4 regions of the Buttiauxella sp. JUb87 genome follow, and region 2 is predicted to be linked to each of the others. Evidence: predicted binding sites of a transcription regulator. Region 2 holds the regulator's gene; each other region holds the start of a gene.
The links. The regulator PhoB, encoded in region 2, activates phosphate uptake and scavenging genes when phosphate is short. The targets are predictions, from matches to a motif close to CTGTCATAAAACTGNCNNAT.

Region 1 (4,216 bases), 380 kb from region 2:
ACGCCAGTGGCGCGGTGGGGATTTCTTCGGGGCTGAGCCACGTAGCGCGTTGCATTCCCAGCGGCGTAACACGCTGATGGTTGTGCTGATAACTGCCTTGCAGCGGGATATGGCAGCGCGCGAGTAGCGCCTCACTTTCTGCTGCGAAACGGCGAACGTTTTCCGCGCCCATTAAGCTGTACGGGTGTTCTGGCGCTTGTTGTTTCAGAGCATCCAACGCGTTTAACGGCGAATTCACCGGGCTGCCATCGGGCAGTTCGGCCAGCAAATCCAGCGAGCCAGATGAAAAATGCAATGCACTTTGCCCACGGCTGATGATGGCACAACGCAGCCCCGCTTCTGCGAGGCGAATACCGCAGACCAGCCCGGCTAAGCCACCGCCAATAATCAGGCTATCGAATCTCATTGTGGTATTCCTTTTTTCGATCCATTTTTCAAGCCGCACAACCCCTGGTAAACCCAGGCGGTGAATTCACTTTCCCGCAGCGCATCATCCCAGGCTATTGGGCGGATACCTTTCCAGCGTTCGTTAAGAAAAAGAGAAAGTTGATCAAGCGATTGCGCAGGCGTTGAACTGCCAAAGCGTTGTAGTAATCCGGCGGCACGGCAGGCGCACAATTCGCCCTGGCAAGTGCCCATTCCCACGCGGGTGCGACGGCGTAAATCGCCAAGATTGTTGACGGACAGATGGTTCACCGCATAGTGAACTTCACCTGCGGTCACCGCTTCACATTCGCAAACCAGGCTGTTGCTCAGGCGGTCACCTGCCAAAAGTTTCCCGGCGCGGTCACCGTGACGCCAAACGGCAGAACGCCGAATAGTCGGCGGTAATGAAATGACTTTTCTGAGCGTCTCTTCTGATGAGCTTTCGGAACCTGGAAGTGGTGTTGTTGCTGTGGTGCAAGGCTGAATATTGCCGATTTTTTCACACACCGCGTTGGTGGCCCATTCCGCCATCAGGCGATAAGTCATCAGCTTGCCGCCAGTAATGGTGATGAACCCTTCCATGCCGTCACGCTTTGCGTGATCAAGCAGCACAATTCCGCGGCTGGCATTTCGTCCGGTTGGGTCGTCGTCGCTGGCAACCAGCGGGCGAACGCCAGCGTAGGCACGCAAAATACGGGTTGCGGCAAGTTTGGGTGACAGCTTTGAACCTTCACGAATCAGGATGTCGACCTCTTGCGGGGTGACCTGCATATTGTCGATTTGCTCATATTCGACAGGCGTTGAGGTGGTGCCAATCAGCGAAATGGTATCGCCTGGGACCAAAATATCGGCGTCGGCAGGTTTACGGCAGCGGTTGATTACCATGTTATTGATGCGATGGCCGAGGATCAGCAACGAACCTTTGGCAGGCAGCATTCGCACACGTAAATCGGCATATTCAGCAATGTGTTGCCCCCAGATCCCCGCGGCGTTTACCACTACGCTGGCGTAAAAATCGTGATGTTCGCGGGTTTGATGATTGTAAGCCCGCACTCCACAAACCCGATCGCCGTTGCGGATAAGGCCGGTGACTTCCTGGCCGGTGAGAATTTCGGCACCGTGTTCTCTGGCATCCAGCATATTGGCGGCGGTCAGACGGAATGGGTCAACTGTGCCATCTGGCACCCTTACTGCGCCAATTAGTTCAGGGTTTACCGCGGGTTCTATGCGTAATGCTTCTTGAGGACTGAGTTGCTGTGCATTGATTCCGGCATCCTGGCAGGCGGCAATAAACACGCTCTGCAAGGTTAAATCATCTTCAGGAAGGGTGATAAACAGGCCGTCCGTGCGTTCGATACAGTGGCGAGCAATGCGTTTCAGGATGCGGTTTTCTTCAATACATTCCCTGGCCGATTCGCTGTCCGTCATGGCGTACCGTGCGCCGCTGTGCAGCAAGCCATGATTACGACCTGTCGCGCCGGTTGCAATGTCGTGCCTTTCCAGCAGCAGGGTTTGTAACCCACGCCGTGCGCAGTCGCGGGCAATACCCGCGCCCGTAGCGCCTCCGCCAATAATAATCACATCCTGTTCTTTGCATCCCATCGCCATGTTCCGCTCCTGAAAAATTATCTGGGGACTATTCAGCCACAGATCGAGATGCGAATGTTTGATATCGAGCAAATTCGAAAATAAAACGAAAGCAAAGTGTGACGTGATGCACCTTTTCGATAGTTTGTAATAAAAATGTAATATGTTGTGGGGTGTTTCACACTAACCTGGTGGGATAATCCTTAACATGCGCTCGCAAAAGAACATTGCTTGATAAAAAACCTGCCACGGAGGCATTTATGCTGAGCATTTTCAAACCTAGCCCACACCAGCCACGGCTGAAAAGTGAGCATGTCGATCCGACTTATCGTCGTCTGCGCTGGCAGATATTCATGGGCATTTTCTTCGGTTACGCCGCTTACTACCTGGTACGTAAAAACTTTACTCTGGCGATGCCGTATCTGGTGGAGCAGGGCTTCTCGCGCGGTGACCTCGGATTTGCGCTTTCCGGTATTTCTATTGCTTACGGCTTCTCGAAATTTATTATGGGGGCGGTTTCTGACCGCTCGAATCCGCGTGTTTTCTTACCTGCCGGTTTGATTCTGGCCGCCGCCGTAATGTTATTTATGGGCTTTGTGCCGTGGGCGACATCCAGTATTGCGGTGATGTTTGTCCTGCTGTTTTTATGCGGTTGGTTCCAGGGAATGGGCTGGCCGCCGTGCGGGCGTACCATGGTGCACTGGTGGTCTAAAAAAGAGCGTGGGGGAATTGTTTCCATCTGGAACTGCGCGCATAACGTCGGCGGTGGCTTGCCGCCGCTGCTGTTCTTACTCGGGATGGCGTGGTTTAACGACTGGCATGCGGCACTTTATATGCCAGCCTTTGCGGCGATTTTTGTGGCGTTAATTGCTTTTGCGTTAATGCGCGATACGCCGCAATCATGCGGTTTGCCGCCAATCGAAGAATACAAAAATGATTACCCGGACGACTACAACGAAAAAACGGAAGAGGAGCTAACGGCAAAACAGATCTTCATGCAGTACGTTTTCCCCAACCGTCTGCTGTGGTACATCGCCATTGCTAACGTTTTCGTTTATTTGCTGCGTTACGGCATTCTCGACTGGTCGCCAACCTATCTGAAAGAAGTGAAACATTTCGCGCTGGATAAATCCTCCTGGGCCTATTTCCTTTATGAATACGCCGGAATACCTGGCACGCTGCTGTGTGGCTGGATGTCGGACAAGGTGTTCAGAGGCAACCGCGGTGCTACCGGCGTGTTCTTTATGATTCTGGTGACGATTGCGACCATTGTTTACTGGCTGAACCCGCCGGGAAATCCGGGTGTGGATATGGCGTGTATGATTGTGATTGGCTTCCTGATCTACGGACCGGTAATGCTGATTGGCCTGCACGCGCTGGAACTGGCACCGAAAAAGGCCGCGGGAACGGCAGCAGGCTTTACTGGCTTGTTTGGCTATCTCGGTGGTTCGGTGGCCGCGAGTGCCATCGTTGGCTATACCGTAGATTTCTTCGGCTGGGACGGCGGCTTTATGGTGATGATCGGCGGCAGCATTATGGCCGTGATTCTGTTGTTGGTGGTGATGGTGGGTGAGAACAAACAACACCATAAAAAACTGACAGGGAAAGCATAATGAAAATCCTGACCAAATCTATCCTGGTGGGGGCGGTAATGTTTGCTTCCGCCAGCTCCTTTGCCCAGACAACGGACAAAGTGGTGATAGCCCATCGCGGTGCGAGCGGCTATCTGCCGGAGCACACTTTACCTGCCAAAGCCCTGGCCTATGCTCAAGGGGCTGACTACCTTGAGCAGGATCTGGTGATGACCAAAGACGACAGATTAGTGGTGCTGCACGACCACTATCTTGATCGGGTCACCGACGTTGCGCAGCGCTTCCCAAATCGGGCGCGTAAAGACGGTCGCTACTACGCCATCGATTTTACCCTCGACGAAATCAAGTCGCTGAAATTTACCGAAGGTTTTGATGTGGTAGACGGCAAGCAGGTGCAAACCTTCCCTGGTCGTTTCCCGATGGGGAAATCTGATTTCCGCGTGCATACCTTTGAAGAGGAGATCGAGTTTATCCAGGGCTTGAATCACTCCGCAGGGAAAAATATTGGTATTTACCCAGAGATAAAAGCCCCCTGGTTCCATCATCAGGAAGGAAAAGATATCGCGGCGAAAACGCTTGAGGTGTTGAAGCGTTACGGCTACACCAGCAAG
Region 2 (4,216 bases):
GAAACAGTAGCCGTACGCGGGGTGGCAAACAATGGGCCAACCGCCAGGTAACAAATAGTCGCTAACAGCACACCGGCACGACGGCCAATCGGTGAGCTCAGGCTATCAATACCCCCACCGACACGAGCAATCGCGACGATAGTTAAAACGGGCAGACCAACCGCGGTCACCAGGAAGCCAAGTGAGGCAATCCAGACGTGTTCGCCAGCTTGTAACCCCACCATTGGTGGAAAAATGATATTGCCTGCGCCGACAAACAGCGCAAAGGTCATAAAGCCTAGCGCGAGGATGTCTCGAGATTTCAGATGATGGGTCATAAAATTTTGGCAGCCTGTGGATGTGTGGTGTTGTAAGTATTCAAATTTTTATGCGTGTATTTGCCAATCCTTAGACAGTCATACATCGGCATAAAAGCGGTGATTGGCAGTAACGACAGCGGAAAATCCTTTCCGGGATCGGTGGCGAAGAATAGTTGTTTGAATTACCACTCAAATCCAGTCGGTCTGCTATTCACAGGGGCGCAATTAAAACGCTTATAGCGTTTGAAGGCAAGAAGGGATCCAAAAACCAGATTGATCTCCTTAAATTAGACTTAAAATCAGTGGATTTGTTTATACATTAGAAAATTGTATGGTTTTTTGTGTGGTTAAAATATCACCAATTAAGCTTTTTTGATTTACATGTGGGCAAAAAAAACACAGGCCAGCAAGCTGACCTGTGGAAAGTTATTTTGACACTATTCAGCGATAAACGGGTTTTGCAGGGTAGATAAGCGATATCGTCATCCACCATTTGCGCCAGTTGTTACAGAGAGAAGTGTCGGATGACGCTTCGCTTATCCGATCTACGAAAAACTTGTCATCAGTGTCATAACTTACGCGGCTTACAGCACTTTATCGTTAACGATTAAACGCTCAGGCAACACAAAGGAAAACGTGGAACCTTTCCCTGGCTGGCTTTCGATATTCAGACGCGCATCGTGATGGCTTAACGCATGTTTCACTATTGCCAAGCCTAACCCACTACCACCTGTTTGCCTTGAACGCGCTTTATCCACTCGATAGAACCGCTCGGTCAGGCGTGGGATATGTTCCGCAGAAATACCAGGACCAGTATCCGCCACGCTAAAGCCCACACCACCCGCGACCCGTTTCCAGCTCACGGTAATTTGCGTCCCTTCCGGCGTATGGTTTACCGCGTTGTACACCAGGTTTGAAATCGCGCTGCGTAACTGTTCTTCATTACCGAAGACTTTGAGTGAGGGATCAATATCGAACTTTAGCGTCTGCCTTTGCTGACTCAGGGTTTGTGCTTCTCGCTCCACCACACGCAGCATCAGTGGCACATCAATCTTTTCATTGAGCACCATTGCCGGTGCCGCTTCAATTTTAGATAGCGTCAAAAGCTGTTTCACCAGACCTTCCATCCGCGAAGTTTGCTCGCGCATGGTGCCCAGAGCCTTATCGCGCAGCGGCCCTTCAAGCGCCTGATCCTGCATCATCTCCAGATAACCTTGCAGTACCGTCAACGGAGTACGCAGTTCATGGCTAACGTTGGCAAAAAAGTTACGTCGCGCCCCTTCCAGTTGGTGCATCTGCGTGACATCACGTGCCACCATCAGCCACTGCTCGTCGCTGTATGGCATCACACGGAATTCCAGATGACGGCCATTGTTAAGCACCAGCGTCAACGGCCGGGCGAAATCTTTTTGCGTCAAATAGCGGGTAAATTCAGGGTAACGCAGCAAGTTAAGGATGTTCTGCCCGTTATCGTCCGGCCAGCGTAACCCCAACAACTGTTGGGCCAGCCCGTTACACCAAAAAATGGTCCCTTCTTCGGTAGTCAGCACTACCGCATCGGGCAGTGATTCCGCACCGCTGCGAAAGCGTTTGATTAAATTGCCTAATTCTTTACGGCGTTTTTTATTACGCAGCTGCATTTGATGAAGACCGTATAACAACGGATCCCAGCTCCCGCGACCAGGGGGCGGTGTCATACTGCGATCAACCCACAACCACCACGACAAACGAAGCAAATTCCAGAAATGCCAAACCAGCAGTCCTGTGACCGCCAGTAATAAAAACCAGGGTAAATAGCCAAAAATAAGGCCCAAGATGACAGCAGGTAAGCAACAGAGCAGCAGCTCCATCACCAACCTTTTCCATGACAGCCGTTCCAGCACGCGTCACTCTCCTGATAAGGAACTAAAAGCGGGTTGAGAACCGATAACCCGTACCGCGTACTGTTTGTACCATTCGATCATGCCCGCTATGTTCGAGCGCTTTACGCAACCGCCTGATATGTACGTCCACTGTTCTGTCTTCGACATACACATTGGTGCCCCATACATGGTTAAGCAACTGTTCACGGCTATATACCCGTTCCGGATGCGTCATAAAGAAGTGTAATAACTTAAATTCAGTTGGCCCCATATCCAGCGGGTTTTCACCGGTCATCACGCGATGTGATGAAGGGTCAAGGCTCAGCCCGTGCATCTCAATAACCTCTTCCACCGCCATCGGAGAGATTCGGCGCATCACAGCTTTAATGCGCGCCACCAGCTCCTTCGGTGAAAACGGCTTGGTAATATAGTCATCGGCACCAACTTCCAGGCCACGCACGCGATCTTCTTCTTCACCACGTGCTGTCAGCATCATTACCGGGATTTCCCGCGTCAATGCTTCACGCTTCAGGTGCTTGATAAACTGAATACCCGAGCCGCCTGGCAACATCCAGTCCAGTAAAATCAGGTCCGGGAAGGGTTCGATAAGCAGATTCACTGCACTGTCATAATCTTCCGCTTCTACAGGCTGAAAACCGTTTTGCTCAAGCACAAAGCTCACCATTTCACGGATTGGAGCTTCATCTTCTACGACTAAAATACGCTTCGCCATGATTCGCCCTGCTCAAGGAATAATTATAGTTGTTTCAATGCGGCGCCATTATGCGTCAGATTTATGACAGATTTATGAAAAACATGACTGTTTAGTGACTCATCAATTTGATTTATGACACAGAGACCTATGCCGTTTTCCGCCTCGCCCCCTTATAATCGAGGCCTCGCTTTTAAGCCACCGGACAGGTTATGCGCATAATTCACACATCAGACTGGCACCTTGGTCAAAATTTTTATACCAAAAGCCGCGGGCCGGAGCATCAGGCTTTTCTTGAATGGCTGCTGAAAGCTGCCGTTGAACATGATGTGGATGCAATAATCGTCGCGGGCGATATTTTTGATACTGGCTCGCCACCAAGCTATGCGCGAGAACTGTATAACCGCTTTGTGGTGCAACTCCAGTCTACCGGCTGCTCACTGGTGGTGCTCGCCGGTAACCATGACTCAGTTGCCACATTGAACGAGTCCCGTGAACTGATGGCGTGTCTTAACACTTATGTCGTCGCCAGCGCACGCCACGATACCAGCCAGCAGGCAATTGTACTGAATACGAAAGATGGCGCGCCTGGTGCTATTCTCTGCCCTATTCCCTTTCTGCGGCCACGCGATATTCAAAACAGTCTGGCGGGTTTATCCGGCCATGAAAAGCAGCGTTCATTAATGGAAGCGATCGGTGAACATTATCAGCAGTGTTTTAGCGCCGCTTGCGTTCTGCGCGCTGACGCGCAGTTGCCAATTATCGCCACCGGGCATTTAACCACCGTCGGCGTGACGAAAAGTGACGCCGTGCGAGACATCTATATTGGCACACTCGACGCTTTCCCGGCGCAGCATTTCCCGGATGCCGATTACATTGCCCTGGGCCATATTCACCGTGCGCAATTAATTGGTGGCACCGAGCATATCCGCTACAGCGGCTCACCAATACCGTTAAGTTTTGACGAAACCGGTAAGACTAAAAGTGTTTATCTGGTTGAATTTTCAGAAGGTAAACTTCATGAAGTCACCCCACTTACGGTACCAGTTAGCCAGCCGCTGGCGGTGATCAAAGGTTCGCTGAACGAAATTGAACAGCAGCTTGAACAATGGCGCGATGCACCGACAGAACCCAAAGTGTGGCTGGATATTGAAATCGCCACCGATGAATATCTGCATGATATGCAGCGCCATATTCAACAGCTAACCGAAACGCTACCTGTTGAAGTGGTTTTGCTGCGCCGTAGCCGTGAGCAGCGCGAGCGTGTTATTGCTCAACAACATAAAGAAACCCTAAGTGAATTGACGGTTGAAGAGGTTTTTGAACGCCGCCTGGTTCAGGAA
Region 3 (4,216 bases), on a different contig from region 2:
GGTGATAAAAATCATCCAGAAGAACAGGTTACGGAACGGGAAGCGGAACCAGACAATCGCAAAGGCTGAAAGCATTGAGACAGTGATTTTGCCAATGGTGATGACCATCGCCATGACAAAACTGTTTAGCAGCATCAGGCCGAACGGCGCACTGTTGGCACCGACGCCGTGCGTCCAGATATAAGACATGTTTTCCAGCAGATGCGTGCCTGGAATCAGCGTCATCGGCGTCTGGAAGACGGCTTCGTTATCCAGTGTCGCCGCGACAAACGCGACATACAGTGGGAACAAAATCACGATAATGCCCAGAATCAGCATCGTGTGGCTGAAAATCGTCAGCCCGCGGCGGTTCTCAATCATTGGTAGCGCACCTTACGTTCCACGAAGCGGAACTGAATCACGGTCAGGATGATGACTAAGAACATCAACACCACGGATTGCGCCGCCGACGCGGAAAGATCGAGTCCGGCAAAACCTTCGCGATAAATTTTGTAGATAAGCGTGGTCGTCGCTTGTACTGGTCCACCGCCGGTCGCGGCGTCGATAACCGGAAAGGTATCGAAAAAGGCGTACACCAGATTAACCACCAGCAGGAAGAAACTCACCGGCGCAATCAGCGGTAACGACAGCTTGAAGAAGCGCCGTACCGGGCCTGCCCCGTCAATAGAAGCAGCTTCAATCAACGAACGCGGAATCGACTGTAACGCCGCAAAGAAGAACAGGAAGTTGTAGCTGATTTGCTTCCACACCGAGGCAAACACCACAAGGAACATCGCCTGGCCGCTGTTTTGTGCGTGGTTCCAGTGGTAACCAAACTGCTCAAGCACGTGAGTTAGCAGGCCGCGCCCGGGGTTAAACAGGAAAATCCACAGTACGGCAGCAATCGCCGGAGCCACCGCATACGGCAGCAGCATTAACGTTTGGTAAATTCGGCTGCCACGAATGACGTAATCCGTGAGCGCGGCGAAAAACAGCGACACCAGCAAACCGCTACCAGCGACTAATCCACTGAAAATTAAGGTGGTATAGAAAGAGTCGAGATAGTAGCTGTCATGGAAGAGTTGTTTGAAATTTTCCAGGCCAACAAACGTGCTTGAAAGTCCAAACGGATCGACATTTTGCAGTGAATACCACAACGCTTCGCCCGCAGGCCAAATAAAAAAGATAATGGTGATAAGCAGTTGCGGCAGCACTAGCGCATACGGCAACCAGCCGGAACGGAACACCGGACGAGAAGATGACATAAGTAATTCTTTTCCTGAACAATGTCGGGTGACGGCTTTGCCTTACCCGACCTACAAACAGCCATTCGTAGGTCGGATAAGCGAAGCGTCATCCGACACTGAAAAACTTAAGACTTAGTCGATTGCTCGAAACGGCGCAGCAACTGATTACCACGCTCAACCGCGCTATCTAATGCTTGCTGAGGGGTTTTCTTGCCGGTCCATACCGATTCCAGCTCTTCATCCACAACGGCACGAATCTGCGGCATGTTGCCCAGACGCAAGCCTTTAGTGAACGGCAATGGCGGCTTGTTCAGCATCTGGCGCGTGGCGATATCAGCACCTGGGTTTTTCTCGTAAAAGCCTTGTTCACGCGTCAGGTCGTAAGCAGCTTTAGTGATAGGTAAGTAACCGGTTTTCTGGTGCCATTCAGCCGCAATTTCTGGTTGAGTGAGGAACTGCATAAACTCGGCAACACCTTTGTAAGTCGCGGGGTCTTTACCCTGCATCACCCACAAACTTGCCCCGCCGATAATGGCGTTTTGCGGCGAGTTCGGAATAGTAGAGTCATAAGGCATCATGCCCACGCCGTAGTTGAATTTGGCGTATTGACGGATATCAGCCAGCGAGCCAGAAGACGCGGTGGTGATGGCGCAATCCCCGCTGTAGAACTTTTCGGTAGATTCATCTTTGCGGCCAAAGTAGCTGAAATCGCCCTTCTTGTTCAGCTCTTCCAGCATCGCAATGTGTTTCACTTGCTCGGGTTTGTTGAATTCCAGAACCGCATCGGTGCCATCAAAACCGTTGTTTTTGGTGGCAACCGGCAGGCCGTTCCAGGCGCTGAAGTTTTCGATTTGAATCCAGCCTTGCCAGCCACTGGCATAACCGCATTTCATGCCTGCCGCTTTAAGTTTGGCGGTGTACTCGGCCAGGTCTTGCCAGGTTTTTGGTGGCTGATCCGGGTTCAGGCCAGCTTTCTTAAAGGCGTCTTTGTTGTAATACAGAACTGGCGTGGAGCTGTTAAATGGTTGGGAGAGCAGACGCCCGGTTTTTGAATCGGTGTAGTAACCGGAAACCGTTGGCACAAACTGAGATTCGTCGAACTTAATGCCTGCATCGCTAAAAACTTCATATACCGGCTTGATGGCTTTCGAGGCCATCATGGTCGCCGTACCCACTTCATAAACCTGCAAAATGGCTGGCGCATTGCCCGAACGGAAAGCCGCAATCCCTGCCGCCAGGTTTTGTTCGTAATTACCTTTATACACCGGGACAATTTTGTAATCAGGGTGCGTCTGGTTGAAGCGTTGAGCCAGTGAATCGACTTCTTTGCCCAGTTCACCTTCCATTGAATGCCAGAACGGAATGGAGGTGGCGGCGATAGCGCTGCTGCTAAGTACGCATCCAAGCGCAAGGCAAAGTGTTGTGAGTCGTAACGATGCAGTCATGTGTATATCCCTGGAGGTTGTCATTAGGTCACTGCGCGAAAATACGCGTTTTTGTTCGCATCAAAACATGACATGCGCGAATGACAGAAAAATAACCGTGGGGTGACAGAATTGTTACAGTGAGGTGAAGGGAAAGTGGTGATCGGAGTATTGTCATAAAAAAGGAGCCAAAAGGCTCCTTGTTGATTAAGCGATAATTTAGCCGCCGAGGTAGGCGCTACGCACCGCTTCGTTAGCCAGCAGCGCGTCGCCGGTGTCTTCCAGTACCACGTGGCCGTTTTCCAGCACGTAGCCACGGTCAGCGAGTTTCAGCGCCTGGTTGGCGTTCTGCTCGACGAGGAAGATGGTCATGCCTTCGCTGCGCAGCTGCTCGATGGTATCGAAAATCTGCTGAATGATGATTGGCGCGAGGCCAAGCGACGGCTCGTCCAGCAGCAGTAAGCGCGGTTGGCTCATCAGCGCACGGCCAATCGCCAGCATTTGCTGTTCACCGCCGGACATGGTTCCCGCACGTTGAATACGGCGTTCCAGCAGGCGCGGGAACAGTTCGTATACGCGTTGGATGCGTTCATGATACTGGTCGCGTTCCGCGAAGAAGCCGCCCATCGCCAGGTTTTCTTCCACCGTCATACGTGAAAACACGCGGCGGCCTTCCGGCACAATCGCCACCGCTTCACGCATGATGCGAGCGGTGTGCCAGTCGGTGATGTCTTTGCCATCAAAGGTAATCTTGCCGCTGGATGCGCGCGGGTCACCGCACAGTGTACCCAACAGCGTGGTTTTGCCCGCACCGTTCGCACCAATCAGAGTGACGATTTCGCCCTGTTTAATATGCAGACTGACCCCGTGAAGCGCCTGGATTTTTCCGTAATGGGCGCTCACCTGGTTAAATGACAACATGATATTTTCCATCTTTGCCTCACCCATTCTTATGCTTCACCCAGATACGCGCGGATTACGTCAGGGTTATTCCGGATTTGTTCCGGTGTGCCGTTCGCAAGCGGCGTCCCCTGGTTTACCACGTAAATCCTGTCAGAAATGCCCATCACCAGTTTCATGTCGTGCTCGATTAACAGCACGGTGGTGTTGTGGTGGTTACGTAACTCCATGATTAACTCGTCGAGTTCGTGGGTTTCTTTCGGGTTAAGGCCTGCGGCGGGTTCATCGAGCATCAGGATTTCTGGTTGCGTCACCATACAACGCGCAATCTCCAGGCGACGCTGATCGCCATACGCAAGGTTGCTTGCCTGGCGGTTGGCCTGCTCAAGCAGACCGATACGGTCAAGCCAGATGGCTGCACGATCCAGCGCTTCGCTTTGTGAGCGGCGGAAAGCAGGTGTTTTCAGTAAACCAGCAAACACGCCGGTTTTCAGTTGCTGATGTTGAGCCACCAGCAAGTTTTCAATCACGGTCATTTCACGGAACAGACGCACGTGCTGGAAAGTACGCACCACACCCATCCGCGCGATTTGTTGGCCAGGCAGACCTTCAAGGTGCTGGTCACGCAACAGAATCGTACCGCCTGATGGCTTGTAAAAACCGGTC
Region 4 (4,216 bases), on a different contig from region 2:
AGTCGTTGCTTCGCTATCCGCTGTATAACCATCCGCGCGAGCATTTTGGTCTGGCGTTTCTGGAGCCACGCTGTCAGCCGTGGTTGGTACTGGTTTACCCAGTGTTGCATTCAACGCTACAAGATCCTGTTCGTTAAGCGTACCCAGTGCTGATTTAATATTCAGCTGGTTGATTAGGTAGTTATAACGAGCGCTGGAGAGCTGTTGCTTGGCGTTATACAGCGTCGTGGTCGCATCTAACACATCAACGATGGTACGAGTACCGACGGAATAGCCTGCTTCCATGGCATCCAGGGAGCTTTGTGCAGACACAACCGCTTGTTTATAAGCGTTGATGGTACTGATGGACGCATTAACGTTGTTGAACGAAGAGCGAACTGTTTGCACTACGCTACGATGCGCGCTTTCAAGCTGCTCACTTGCGCCAACAAAGTTGTATTGCGCTTGTTTCACTTGAGAGTTAACAGAACCGCCAGTGTACAGTGGCAAGGAGAAGTTCAGGCCGATTTTATTCTGGCCCATATCGCTGTCGTTGTACTGAGAACTATTGGTTTTAGAACCACTGTAGCTGGTATCGGAAACACCAGTAGAAGCGGTCAAACCCACGGTTGGCATGTGGCCAGTTTCTGCGTAGCGAATTTGCTCGCGAGCCAGGTCCTGAGACAGACGTGCTTGCAACAATGCCAGGTTACGTTTTTCCGCTTCTTTCAGCAGATTATTCACGCCATCCGGTTTGTTGGTTTTGAAGCCGTCTACATTCAGTGATGCCAAAGATGGATAGTAATTACCGGTCACCTGGCGCAGCGTTTCTACCGCGTTATCCAGATTGTTTCGTGCAGTGACTTCGTTTGCTAATACGTTATCGTATTGCGCACGGGCGTTCTGTACATCGGTAATGGCGACCAGGCCAACGTTAAAGCGCTGAGTGGTTTGATCCAACTGACGATAAATAGCCTGTTTCTGTGCTTCAGTGAAGGACAGTGCATCAATCGCACTCAATACATTAAAGTAGGCTGTTGCAGTATTCAGAATCAGTGTTTGTTGGTCTGTCTGATAAGTGACATCTTGAATACCGGCTGATTTCTCTTGCAGGGTAAGCGCACGCCATTTCGACATATCAAAAATGGTTTGCGTCAATTGCAAAGAGGCACTCGCTGCCCTGGAGTCGATGCCATTCGCATCGCTAAAACCATTGGTGTATTCATAATCAGCACCAAGGCCAAGTTGTGGCAGTAACGGGCTACGTGCTTCGTTAATTTTTTCGAATGCGGCATCACGGTCAGCAGCGGATTTGCGCAAGTCCGGGTTGCTTAAACGTGCCTGCTGATAAACCTGCATCAGGTTTTCTGCCTGGCTCATGGCACTGAAACCCGTTAGGCTCAGACCGATAAGAATTGGGAGCAGTTTCTTCATTTGCATTCCTTGTTGTGAAGCAAAAAATTATTTGTAAGCGCTGACAAGAGCCGGAAATGATCGTCGATTTTAGCAGAGTCCGCCAGCTCAGGTGCTTGGCGTAATGTGCCATTGACTCTTAATTTTCATCAATCTATCACATAGGAAATGAAACGGCAGTCAAACTGGCTTGAAATTACTCATTTCATAACCATCAAAATCAGGAACCCATCATGACTAAGCAAAACAGTCAACTCGTCACATTAGCCAAAAACGATGTTGAAATTATTGCACGGGAAACGCTTTATAGCGGTTTTTTTTCTCTGGATCTTTATCGCTTCCGCCATCGCTTGTTTAATGGCGAAATGAGTGGCGAAATTTGCCGTGAAATTTTAGAACGCGGGCACGCCGCAGTACTGCTACCCTATGACCCTGTGCGAGACGAAGTTGTCTTAATTGAACAGATTCGGATTGCCGCGTACGACACCAGTGAAAGCCCGTGGCTGCTCGAACTTGTTGCGGGAATGATTGAAGAAGGTGAAAGCGTCGAGGACGTTGCGCGTCGTGAAGCAACTGAAGAAGCTGGAGTGATTGTCGGTCGTACCAAACCGGTTATCAACTACCTGGCAAGTCCTGGGGGGACCAGCGAGCGTTTATCGATCCTGGTTGGGGAAGTCGACGCTACCACCGCGAATGGCATACATGGTCTGGCAGATGAAAACGAAGACATTCGTGTTCATGTCGTAAGCCGGGAACAGGCTTATCAGTTAGTAGAAGAAGGGAAAATCGACAACGCGGCTTCAGTCATTGCACTGCTTTGGCTGCAATTGCATCATGAGAAATTAAGAGAAGAGTGGAATCGATAAATATGAAGCGCTATACACCTGACTTCCCTGAAATGATGCGCCTGTGCGAAACCAATTTCGCGCAACTCCGACGCTTGCTTCCTCGTCATGATGAAGTGGGTGAAAAAGTCACTTATCAGGTAAGTAGCGCTCAATATCGACTCTCTATCCTTGAGTCGACACGTTACACGACACTAGTACAAATCGAACAAACTGTTCCGGCGATAAGCTACTGGAGCTTACCGTCGATGTCGGTCAGGCTTTATCATGACGCCATGGTCGCGGAAGTGTGTTCAAGTCAGCAGATCTTTCGTTTCAAAGCACGGTATGATTATCCTAATAAAAAGTTGCATCAACGCGACGAAAAGCATCAAATTAATCAGTTTCTAGCCGATTGGCTGCGGTATTGTTTAGCGCATGGAGCGATGGCGGTTCCGGTTTGTTAGTGAGGGTGAAACCTAAGGACACCATTTGGAAAGCCTGTTAAATCTTCCTGTGGCCGGTGGGGGCCAGATCAGGATCTTGCAAATTACCGATACCCACCTGTTCTCTGGAAAGAACGAAACGCTGCTTGGTATCAATACCTGGATGAGCTATCAGGCTGTTATTGCCGCCATCCTCGCTGAGCAGCGTCAGTATGACCTAATTGTAGCTACTGGGGATTTAGCCCAGGATCACAGTGCGCAGGCCTACCAGCATTTTGTTGAAGGCATTGCGGAGATTCCTGCGCCCTGCGTTTGGCTGCCAGGCAATCACGATTTCCAGCCAGCCATGTTTAGCTCGTTGCTGGAAGCAGGGATTTCACCTGCGAAGCAAGTTTTCCTCGGTGATAACTGGCAAATCCTGCTGCTCGACAGCCAGGTATTTGGCGTCCCACATGGTGAACTGAGCGATTATCAGCTCGACTGGCTGGAGCGTAAACTCGCCGCTGAACCTGAACGCCATACGCTGCTATTGCTGCATCATCATCCTGTTCCTGCGGGTTGTAGCTGGCTTGACCAACATAGCCTGCGCAACGCCGCAGAGTTGGATAACGTTCTGCAAAAATTCCCGAAAGTGAAAACTCTGGTGTGCGGTCATATTCACCAGGAGCTAGATTTGGACTGGAACGGCAGACGAATGCTGGCGACGCCATCCACTTGTGTGCAATTTAAGCCGCACTGCTCAAACTTCACGCTCGACACTATTGAACCAGGTTGGCGTTGGCTGGAACTTCATCCAAACGGTGAAGTGACCACTGAGGTTTGCCGCCTGAAAGGTGCGGTGTTCAACCCAGATACCGCTTCAGAAGGGTATTGATGTCAACGCTACTTTACTTACACGGTTTCAACAGTTCGCCGCGTTCCGCTAAGGCTACCAGCTTGCAGGCCTGGCTTGCGCAGAACCATCCGCACATCAATATGATTATCCCAGAGCTCCCTCCGTATCCTGCCGATGCGGCAGAGCTGCTGGAGTCGCTGGTACTCAAGCATGGCGGTGAACCTCTGGGGGTTGTTGGCTCCTCTTTAGGTGGTTATTACGCCACCTGGTTAGCGCAATGTTTTATGCTGCCAGCGGTAGTGGTAAACCCTGCGGTACGGCCTTTTGAATTGCTTGTCGATTATCTGGGCACCAACGAGAACCCCTACACCGGGCAGCAATATGTGCTAGAGTCACGCCATATTTACGATCTTAAAGTCATGCAAGTTGACCCGTTAGAAGCGCCAGATCTCATCTGGTTGTTACAGCAAACGGGTGACGAAGTGCTTGATTACCGCCAGGCGGTGGCGTACTACACCCCCTGTCGACAGACGGTAGAGTCCGGTGGCAATCACGCCTTTGTAGGCTTCGAAGATTATTTCTCACAGATCATCGACTTCCTGGGCCTGCATTAATGCCTGATGTCGAATTCCTGTTTCGCAATCTGAACGAATAAACCATGACGCAATCCAGTTATAACGCCGATGCCATTGAGGTACTCACCGGGCTTGAGCCTGTTC

Region 1: glpT (glycerol-3-phosphate transporter) is a predicted target of PhoB. The motif match lies at 2,159-2,178, and genes of this name have one in related genera.
Region 3: ugpB (sn-glycerol-3-phosphate ABC transporter substrate-binding protein UgpB) is a predicted target of PhoB. The motif match lies at 2,772-2,791, and genes of this name have one in related genera.
Region 4: nudF (ADP-ribose diphosphatase) is a predicted target of PhoB. The motif match lies at 1,536-1,555, and genes of this name have one in related genera.

The regions. Positions count from the first base shown of each region.
Region 1 is NZ_SNVY01000003.1:451,091-455,306, forward strand. Features, by position in the region: gene glpB (glycerol-3-phosphate dehydrogenase subunit GlpB) at 1-406, opposite strand, end outside; gene glpA (anaerobic glycerol-3-phosphate dehydrogenase subunit A) at 403-2,034, opposite strand; gene glpT (glycerol-3-phosphate transporter) at 2,274-3,626, shown strand; gene glpQ (glycerophosphodiester phosphodiesterase) at 3,626-4,216, shown strand, end outside.
Region 2 is NZ_SNVY01000003.1:71,072-75,287, reverse strand. Features, by position in the region: gene brnQ (branched-chain amino acid transporter carrier protein BrnQ) at 1-317, opposite strand, end outside; gene phoR (phosphate regulon sensor histidine kinase PhoR) at 884-2,182, opposite strand; gene phoB (phosphate response regulator transcription factor PhoB) at 2,205-2,894, opposite strand; gene sbcD (exonuclease subunit SbcD) at 3,086-4,216, shown strand, end outside.
Region 3 is NZ_SNVY01000002.1:263,993-268,208, forward strand. Features, by position in the region: gene ugpE (sn-glycerol-3-phosphate ABC transporter permease UgpE) at 1-360, opposite strand, end outside; gene ugpA (sn-glycerol-3-phosphate ABC transporter permease UgpA) at 357-1,244, opposite strand; gene ugpB (sn-glycerol-3-phosphate ABC transporter substrate-binding protein UgpB) at 1,352-2,671, opposite strand; gene livF (high-affinity branched-chain amino acid ABC transporter ATP-binding protein LivF) at 2,870-3,583, opposite strand; gene livG (high-affinity branched-chain amino acid ABC transporter ATP-binding protein LivG) at 3,601-4,216, opposite strand, start outside.
Region 4 is NZ_SNVY01000005.1:83,539-87,754, forward strand. Features, by position in the region: gene tolC (outer membrane channel protein TolC) at 1-1,413, opposite strand, end outside; gene nudF (ADP-ribose diphosphatase) at 1,626-2,258, shown strand; gene EC843_RS17535 (DUF1249 family protein) at 2,261-2,683, shown strand; gene cpdA (3',5'-cyclic-AMP phosphodiesterase) at 2,709-3,536, shown strand; gene yqiA (esterase YqiA) at 3,536-4,111, shown strand; gene parE (DNA topoisomerase IV subunit B) at 4,156-4,216, shown strand, end outside.